Regions from separate parts of the Vibrio sp. JZG10 genome, predicted to be linked through region 1. Evidence: predicted binding sites of a transcription regulator. Region 1 holds the regulator's gene; the other holds the start of a gene.
The links. Region 1 encodes PurR, which represses purine synthesis genes. Its sites were predicted from a motif close to TNANGNAAACGTTTNCNTNA; they were not measured.
Positions count from the first base shown of each region.

Region 2: the regulator PurR is predicted to act here: its motif matches at 1,577-1,596, upstream of ACWYVB_RS11820 (NupC/NupG family nucleoside CNT transporter).

Region 1 is NZ_JBSUGE010000001.1:561,841-566,865, reverse strand. Features, by position in the region: gene ACWYVB_RS02575 (hypothetical protein) at 1-4, opposite strand, end outside; gene ACWYVB_RS02570 (TVP38/TMEM64 family protein) at 25-711, opposite strand; gene ACWYVB_RS02565 (TfoX/Sxy family DNA transformation protein) at 827-1,417, opposite strand; cyclic di-GMP riboswitch class I at 1,534-1,623, opposite strand; gene purR (HTH-type transcriptional repressor PurR) at 1,909-2,913, opposite strand; gene torD (molecular chaperone TorD) at 3,379-4,026, opposite strand; gene torR (two-component system response regulator TorR) at 4,293-5,003, shown strand.
Region 2 is NZ_JBSUGE010000009.1:27,933-32,957, reverse strand. Features, by position in the region: gene prfC (peptide chain release factor 3) at 1-503, shown strand, start outside; gene ACWYVB_RS11830 (DUF5363 family protein) at 599-796, shown strand; gene ACWYVB_RS11825 (TatD family hydrolase) at 783-1,556, shown strand; gene ACWYVB_RS11820 (NupC/NupG family nucleoside CNT transporter) at 1,761-3,044, shown strand; gene deoC (deoxyribose-phosphate aldolase) at 3,626-4,402, shown strand; gene deoA (thymidine phosphorylase) at 4,500-5,025, shown strand, end outside.

The sequences.
Region 1 (5,025 bases):
TCATTAAACACGTCCACTTACTAATTATGAGTTTTGCTGACTCGGTGTTGGCCTTACTTTATTCATAACCCATTTAGTGATGATTGGAAACAGCCCCAGTAACGCAAAAGAGGCCAATACCGCAGGTGAAATAATGCCTGACAGGCTTTCAATTGTTGCTAGCTGAGTACCGGCGTTTAAGTAAACTGCAGTGCCTGGCAACATACCTACTTGGCTAGTAAGGTAAAATCGACCTACAGACATTGGCGTTAAGCCCATCAACAAGTTGATAAGAAAGAAAGGGAATACCGGAATGAGACGCAAGGAAAATAGATAAAATGCACCGTCCTTTTCGACACCTTGGTTAATTGCGATTAACTTATTGCCGAACTTGTTTTGTACCCAGTCACGCAGCAAATATCGGCTGCTTAAAAATGCTAGCGTTGCACCCACAGTACTGGCGAAAGAAACCAGTAATAAGCTCGTCCAAAAACCAAATAGAGCCGCACCAAGTAATGTAACCACAGCAGCACCAGGAATAGAAAAAGCGGTAATTGCAATGTAGGCAAAAAAGTAAATAGCTGCCGAAAAAACAAAGTTCTGATCGATGTATGTGGTCAGCGCTTCTTGTTGGGCTTTTGCATTTTCCAACGTTAAATACTGACTAAAGTTAACGCCTAAAAAGATAATGATCGCGACCAGTATTAGGCCTAATATCAGTTTCTTATTCATATTTATGATTCCAATTTGGGATATATGTAATAAGACAGAAGGAAAGTCGAAAAAATTTCACAAAAAAACCGCAGATTAGACTGCGGTTTTACAAGATAGTTTTTAAGGCCGACTTTTATTGGAGGCCGTTCATCAACTCATCTCGGCGAGCTTGAGGTACAACGCTCCAATGAGTACCGTTAATAGCCCCTTCTAGTGCCCATAACAGCTCAATGTTGACGGTTGCAGAGTGCGTATCTCTTATCGCTTTATAAGCGTTAAGTGCACCTTCCTCTTCCAGTTTTTCTACTGACTCAATGCCTGCTTTTTTCAGCATGCGTTCAGTCGCCAGTCGTAAGTTAGGCAAATCTTTTAAGCGATTAGGCTTTGTAGTTGCCTGCTGTTCTTTTTCAAGCTTTGCCTTTTTCAACGATTGGTTAGCTACTTCGATTAAGCGTTCGCTAGACTCCCATAAATCGTTGGAAATTGCGTAGTACTTTGTAACGACTGGGAAGCCACGTTTTTTATAAACGTAAGGCTTTAGCCCTTGTTTCTCGAAGTCAGATGAAGTTTGTTGGTCTGCTCTTATATGAAGCTGATTATTTACAACTAGTGCAAACATTGTTTCATCAGCGAATAGTCCGAAGCCACCAAACATTGAGCGCGACTTGATATTACCAAGTGCCTCAAATAGCTTCATAGAGTCTTTGAGTATCGGTTTATCCATGTTTTGTTATCTCGGTGTAATTAATATTACGCCACCAAAAGTCAGGTCCGAGAGAGTAGCAAACATGCGCAAAAGCAATGTCATTACAGGGTAAAGTCATCGCTTGCACACTTGCCATCGGTAACCCCGCTACCTTCCATATAGTACTATGGTTCAGGCCGGAGGCTTTGCGTCCCACCCTTTCGAATGGTTTGCCCTGTGCGTGACAGAGTGAGCATACTTCGTATATTGAATTAACATCACGTTTTACCCGTAAAAGTGTGATTTTGGTTCAATAAAAAGTGTCGACAAGCGCATGTTTGTGCATATTTGAGAATAAGGCGGGATGATCTCGAGGTTGTGAGGGAGTGTGATTTACCTACATATAAAACAGAGACTTAGAGATTCGAGGCTTTTTGTCTAACAAACCTAAGTCAGGGAAAAGTTATTTAGAGATAAAAAATAAGCGCCCTTTTAGAGCGCTTATTTGACATCGTTATATTTGGCGAATTTTAGTTCATTTTCTTCACGGTGTTTCGAATTACAAGCTCAGGTCGCATTTCGAAAATTCGCTTTTCGTGTTCTTTATCTTTGATTCGCTCAAGTAGGATCTCGAACGCATTTTTACCCACACGACGTTTAGGTTGGTGGATAGTTGTTAACGGTGGAGAGAAGTATTCCGCAAGCTCGATGTTGTCGTAGCCGATCACTGAAATATCATCAGGAACTTTGATGCCGTTTTGTTGTAGGCGGCTCATTAGGCCCAGAGCCATTGTGTCGTTAAAGCAGAATACCGCTGTCGGACGTTTGTCCATTGCTGTAATTTTATCTGCGACTAATACGGCCGTATCACATTCAAAGTTACCTTCAAGGATCCAATCTTCATTTACAGTTAGGTTTGCTTCGCTCATCGCGCGACGGAAACCTGCAATGCGCTCTTGGCAAGCAAGTTTTTCAAAGTGACCGCTTAGACAAGCAATATCAGTATGGCCATTGTCGATCAGATGTTTGGTTGCGATGTAGCCACCTTCTTCTGAGTTATCCATGATCTTGTCCGCTTGTGAGCTTTCTGGACCCCAATCCATGACCACTTTAGGAATGTCGGCATGACGGTCAAGCATCTCTTTAAGCTCTTCGGTTAAGTCAGAACACATCACTAGGATGCCATCAACACGTTTTTCAGCCAGCATACGGATGTAATCGCGTTGTTTTTCGTAAATCCCACCCGTATTACACAGAATCAGAGTGTAGCCTTGGCGGTAACAGTAGCTCTCAACCCCGTCAATCACTTCTGAGAAGAATAGGTTGGTTGACTGCGTTACTAACATGCCAATCGTACGAGTTGAGTTGCACTTTAGGCTGCGTGCAACAGCACTTGGCGCGTAATTCAACTCGTCCACGGCTTTCATTACTTTTTCTTGCGTTGCTTCTGCAACGAAACGCGTTTTATTGATAACGTGCGAAACTGTCGTAGTGGAAACGCCGGCTAAGCGAGCAACGTCTTTTATAGTGGCCATAAATGGTGTCCTGTATCGAGCTACTGAAATATGTCGTGTTGGATGTACCTGATGCTCTAATGGTTTACACCCAGCAATCTAAGGTTGGCGCTAAGTGTTTCGGCAGCGGTTGGTCCAAGCACGACAAAAGGGTACGTAGCAGCATCGGTCGATGAATTTTATCTTTTTTCTATCTGATTAGAAATTGCCATCAACCTGTTAAAAAACACAAAAACCGCTATATTTCAGCGGTTTACATATAAATCATATTTAATCGTTTGCGCTCACATTTTAGCCCTATGTGGACTGACTAGCAATGTTTTCAGCAAGAGATTTGTGTATTTGAAGTCACATTTTGACTGCTAAATAACCAAGCGTCTTTGAGCTAAGTTAAGGCAAACGAATAATATACCCAACTTACTTACATTCAGTTATTTCAGGTATACAGGAAGCCCGATAGGCGGGCTCCTTAAAAATAGGCGGCAATTATTCACCAAGAAGGTAAGCGCTGTCTAGTTTACAAAATGCAACTAATAGTTTCGCGACGCTCGAGTAGAACCCAAATTCGTCGAATTGTTTACATTTGTCTGCAAACTGAGGTAACCAAGACATCAACTGTTGCTGGATAAAGTCGTTTTGTTTAACGAAGGCTTCTTCCATGTGTTTTTCTTGCTCAAGTTCGTTTGAGCGGATGATCATGTTGCCGAGAAAGTCTAGTTCAACGGCTAAGTGGTCCGCTGGCTCTTTTAGATTTTCATCTACTTGAACGCCAAATTCTGCCATCAACTTTTCCATTTCCTCGGCGGGCTTGTCATTCAGCAAACCTGATTCACCGATGTACATCGATGCGTAAGGAAGAGCGCCGTATTTTTCTGTCTTCAAAAACAGTTCACAAAAGTCAGCAGCAAGCTCCAATTGAGCGTCTTCACGATCTTGCAATCGGTTTAGCGCATCAACTAGGCTATCAACGGCTGGTTTCAGCGACTCATTTTCACCTAAACCTGCTAGAAAACTGCGAATTTCAACACTGTGGTAGGCTTCCAGCTCTTTCTCTGTTAGCTCTTTTGCGAACAAGCTCGAAAACCACCAGTAAATTTCAGCGCGTTTTTCATTAAAAGCTTTCACTTCTTGCATCTTGGGCTCCTGAATGATGCTTCAAGTTGTGCATCACAAAGTCAATTAGGGATATCCCCTAAGTGTAATCAATTAAAATGAATAGCAGTAACTATAATTATTATGTTTTATGGTCAAAAATTAACGTTTATTAATAGCGATGGGTAAGCTTGTTTTGAATCAATAAAAACGCTAAATCTTGCTTTTTAATGTATCTATGACTAGAAATGTTACTAGTTATGAATAGAATACGTCTTGGATAATAAGAAGACAGAAAAGTGGTGTAAATGAGCTATCACGTATTAGTCGTAGAAGATGATGTTGTAACTCGTAGTAAGCTTGCGGGATATTTCCAAAATGAGGGTTACCAAGTCAGCGAAGCAGAGAGTGGCGCAGAAATGCGTGAGGTCCTGCAAGCGGGTGATGTAGACCTAATCATGCTGGATATCAACCTGCCGGGTGAAGACGGCCTGATGCTTACTCGTGAATTACGTAGCCAATCGGATATTGGTATCATATTAGTAACAGGACGCACGGATAGCATTGATAAAATCGTAGGCCTAGAAATGGGCGCTGACGATTATGTGACAAAACCTTTTGAACTGAGGGAATTGTTGGTTCGCGTTAAAAACTTGCTGTGGCGTATTTCAGCAGCGCGTAGCGGTAGCGCGAAAGCGAACGAAACCAGTGAAGAACATATTGTACGTTTTGGAGAGTGGACATTCGACATTCAACGTCGTGCGCTGAGCCGTAACGGCGAACCCGTAAAATTGACCAAAGCAGAATACGAACTTTTGGTGGCGTTATCGTCTTACCCTAACCAGGTGTTAAGTCGCGAGCGTATTTTGAATATGATCAGCCACCGAGTTGATGCTCCCAATGATCGTACTATTGATGTTCTTATTCGACGTATGCGCGCAAAAATGGAGTTTGATCCAAAGAACCCACAAATTTTTGTGACGGTGCACGGCGAAGGCTATATGTTTGCTGGTGATTAAACTGAACAAACCTAAGTCTTAA
Region 2 (5,025 bases), on a different contig from region 1:
ATATCATTGGTCTGCATAACCACGGTACTATCCAGATTGGTGATACCTTTACTCAAGGTGAGTCACTGAAGTTCTCTGGTATTCCGAACTTCGCCCCGGAACTGTTCCGTCGTATTCGCCTGAAAGATCCACTAAAGCAGAAACAGCTACTAAAAGGCTTGGTGCAACTATCAGAAGAAGGTGCGGTACAGGTATTCCGTCCACTACAAAACAACGATCTGATCGTTGGTGCCGTTGGTGTACTTCAGTTCGATGTTGTTGTGGCTCGTTTGAAGTCTGAATATAACGTTGAAGCGATTTATGAAGGCATCAACGTTGCAACTGCGCGTTGGGTTGAGTGTGATGATGCGAAGAAACTGGATGAGTTCCAACGTAAGAACCAAGCAAATTTAGCATTGGATGGTGGTGATAACTTAACGTATATTGCGCCAACAATGGTTAACTTAAACTTGGCGAAAGAGCGTTTCCCTGATATTGATTTCCGTGCGACGCGTGAGCACTAATCAAAAAGCGGTTTGGGTAAGCTTTAACGCAAACTAGATTTTAAAACGCCCTTGGCTATAAACTTAGCCAAGGGCGTTTTTTATAAGGATGAGATATGAACTGGTTTAAACGAGGATTGAAGCGTTACGACGACTGGTGCAAGGAGATGGGGCTAACCCCCGATCAAAAACGCAGCTGCGTTCCGTATCGAAAAGATCCTGCCCATCAAAATGAAGAGAACAGTGAAGCTCTGCTATTTTCTGATTCTCAGTTTGTCGGTACAGATAAAAAGTCTCAAGATGAAGCTCTTTGATACCCATTGTCACTTTGACTTTGATGTATTCCAAGGTGACTTTGCACATCAACTTCAGCTAGCTCAAACGCAAGGTGTGACAAGAATTCTGATTCCTTCAGTGGGACCTCAAAACTGGGCTCGTATTCAAACCTTGGCAGATCAACATGCCAATTTGTATTACGCCCTTGGGTTTCATCCGTATTTTCTTGAAGATAACGTCGAGCAGCACTTTGCTGAATTGGAACATTATCTAAAACAAAATGTTCCCCAGTGCGTGGCAATAGGAGAGTGTGGGCTAGATTTTGCCATTGATGTTGACCCACAGTTGCAAGAAAAGACACTTGAAGTTCAATTTGAACTGGCTAGACGCTTCGAACTCCCAGTTATTTTACACAGCCGAAAAGCGCACAATCGCCTTATTCAAATGGTTAAAGCGGCGAAGCTCCCTCGGGGAGGTGTGCTACATGCTTTCTCTGGGAGTTATCAGCAAGCAATGGAGTGGGTCAAAATAGGTTTTTTTATCGGTGTAGGAGGAACCATCACCTACCCAAGAGCGAAGAAAACGCGCGACGCAATTCAAAAATTACCACTCAAACATCTCGTGATCGAAACAGATGCACCGGATATGCCTATACTTGGATATCAAGGGGAGTCGAATCACCCAGCCAAACTCATTCATGTCTTTAATGAGCTCGTAGAGTTGCATAACGGCTCAAAGCAATCGATTGCCTCTCAGTTATGGAAAAATAGCAATTTTGCTTTCTCGATATGTGAATAAAATCTAAAGATGTGGTTTGAAATAGAAAACGTTTTCCTGCTTATTGTGAATTAACTCACAAAGCTGGCTGAATCAATCATGAATCTTATAGGAAAGTGTGAGGCTGGCATTACTTTAATTGATTCTGCATGAGTATAATTGCTCCCGCTTTATAGCTCCATTTTGTAACACGCCAATAAATAACTTATAAGGAAGTCATAAACTATGAGCCTGTTTATGAGCCTAATCGGTATGGTAGTGCTTCTTGCGATTGCAGTGGCATTTTCTAATAACCGAAAAGCTATCAATCTAAGAACTGTGGGTGGCGCATTCGCTATCCAATTCGCATTAGGTGCATTTGTTCTGTATGTACCTTGGGGCCGTGATCTACTAAACGGTTTCTCTTCAGGTGTTTCTAACGTTATCAACTACGGTAACGATGGTTCATCATTCCTGTTCGGTGGTCTTGTTTCTGACAAGATGTTCGAAGTATTCGGCGGCGGCGGTTTCATCTTCGCATTCCGTGTTCTTCCTACACTGATCTTCTTCTCTGCACTGATTTCAGTTCTTTACTACATTGGCGTTATGCAATGGGTTATCAAGATTCTTGGTGGCGCACTACAAAAAGCGCTGGGCACTTCACGTGCGGAATCAATGTCAGCAGCAGCAAACATTTTCGTAGGTCAAACAGAAGCACCTCTAGTTGTTCGTCCATTCGTTCCAAAAATGACTCAATCAGAGCTATTCGCGGTAATGTGTGGTGGTCTAGCTTCTGTTGCTGGTGGTGTACTAGCGGGCTACGCTTCAATGGGTGTTCCACTAGAGTACCTAGTAGCAGCATCATTCATGGCGGCACCAGGTGGTCTACTATTCGCTAAAATCCTTCACCCAGAGACTGACCAGCCTCACGAAAGTATCGAAGAAGCGATGGACGGCGGCGACGACAAACCAGTAAACGTAATCGACGCAGCAGCGGGCGGTGCGGCTTCTGGTCTACAACTTGCGCTTAACGTAGGTGCAATGCTAATCGCATTCGTTGGTCTAATCGCGCTGATCAACGGTATGCTAGGTGGCATCGGTGGTTGGTTCGGCATGCCAGAACTAACGCTAGAGCTAATCCTAGGTTACGCATTCTCTCCACTAGCATTCCTAATCGGTGTTCCATGGGCTGAAGCAGTAACTGCTGGTTCATTCATCGGTCAGAAAATCGTAGTGAACGAATTCGTTGCTTACTTGAACTTCACACCATACCTAGGTGAAAACGCTCAAGTAATCGCGGCAACTGGTGAAGTAATGTCTGAGAAGACAACAGCTATCATCTCATTCGCACTATGTGGTTTCGCGAACCTTTCTTCTATCGCGATTCTACTTGGTGGTCTAGGTAGCCTTGCACCAAACCGTCGTAGTGACATCGCTCGCATGGGTGTTAAAGCTGTTCTTGCAGGTACGTTGTCTAACCTTATGGCAGCGACAATTGCAGGCTTCTGCTTAAGCCTTGCAGCACTATAATTAGAATCGGTTCTTAATATATAGACGCCGTTTTACATCATGCCCTGTAGCAAGAGATTGCTGCGGGGCATTTTTCGTTTTTCGGGCTCCAAAATCTCACCGGGTGCCGACCTCAGTCTATGAGTTACGCAGCCGATGGAATAGGGGCTAGGAAATTTTGAGATACAAACCGTTTGCGCTCTATTTGGTGCTACAGTTTTGCGGTGAAACTCTATAATGTATTAATCACAGGATAGTGGTTAAGGTTGATACTTAATCACGTAATGAATATTACATAATCGATGGGCAAATGACTTGCCCAGCAATATCAGATCTAATAGGCGTTTTGCTGTGTGATGTGATATTAAAGACACCGCAATCATAGATTGTTGTGCCATAGGCCAAACTGGTACTGTGCGGTGACAAGGATAGCAATTGGCATATGAAATTTTCGCTGTATATGCCGAGTCTTCAGGGAACCAAGTCCGTTCATTAATAGACTGTTTAGCCATTTACTCACATTGTCTCGACTTGTTGATTATAGTTAGAGACGTGATGTAAGGCTGAGTAGTGAATTTTTTGAATATTGATCGGAGATAGAAATGAGCGATTTAAAAGCAGCAGCGCTACGTGCACTTAAACTTATGGACCTAACTACGTTGAATGACGATGACACTGATGCAAAAGTGATTTCATTATGTCATGACGCGAAAACAGCAGTAGGCAACACAGCTGCAATTTGTATTTACCCTCGCTTTATTCCTATTGCTAAGAAGACACTTCGTGAGCAAGGTACGCCAGAGGTTCGCATTGCAACAGTAACGAACTTCCCACACGGTAACGACGACATCGAAATCGCTGTTGCTGAAACAAAAGCGGCGGTTGCTTACGGTGCAGACGAAGTTGACGTTGTTTTCCCATACCGCGCGCTAATGGCGGGTGATGAGAAAGTAGGCTTCGAACTAGTTAAGCAATGTAAAGAGGCTTGTGGTGATATTCTTCTTAAAGTGATCATCGAAACGGGTGAACTAAAAGAAGAAGCACTAATCAAGAAAGCATCTCAAATCTGTATTGAAGCAGGTGCTGACTTCATTAAAACTTCAACTGGTAAAGTGCCAGTAAACGCAACACCAGAATACGCACGCATGATGCTTGAAGTTATTCGCGACATGGGTGTTGCAGAAACTGTTGGTTTCAAACCAGCAGGTGGTGTGCGCACTGCTGAAGACGCAGCTGCATACCTAGCAATGGCTGACGAAATCCTAGGTGACAACTGGGTTGATGCCCGTCACTACCGTTTCGGTGCGTCTAGCCTGCTAACTAACCTACTAAATACATTAGAAGTGACAGACGAAACTGCTGATCCAGCAGCGTACTAATCCCAATAATATGTCTGAACGGTAGCACCTAAACGGGTGCTACCAAACCTCTTCTATCCTACTTAACCATGGCTCACTGAGAGCATGGGAGGCACTAATGTATTTACCACAAGAAATCATTCGTAAAAAACGTGACGGTGAAGTACTTACCGCAGACGAAATCAACTTCTTTATTCAAGGCGTAGCAAATAACACCGTATCTGAAGGTCAGATCGCGGCGTTTGCTATGACGATTTTCTTCAATGAAATGACCATGGATGAGCGCATCGCCCTAACGTGTGCAATGCGTGATTCGGGCATGGTTATCGACTGGAGCCACATGAACTTTGGTGGCCCAATTGTCGACAAACACTCTACTGGCGGTGTGGGTGACGTAACGTCTTTGATGCTTGGCCCTATGGTGGCAGCATGTGGCGGTTTCGTACCAATGATCTCTGGCCGTGGTCTTGGCCACACAGGCGGTACGCTAGATAAGCTTGAGTCTATTCCAGGCTACAACATCACACCAAGCAACGATGTGTTTGGGCAAGTAACTAAAGACGCAGGTGTGGCGATCATCGGTCAAACAGGTGACCTTGCTCCAGCGGATAAGCGTGTTTACGCGACTCGTGATATTACCGCAA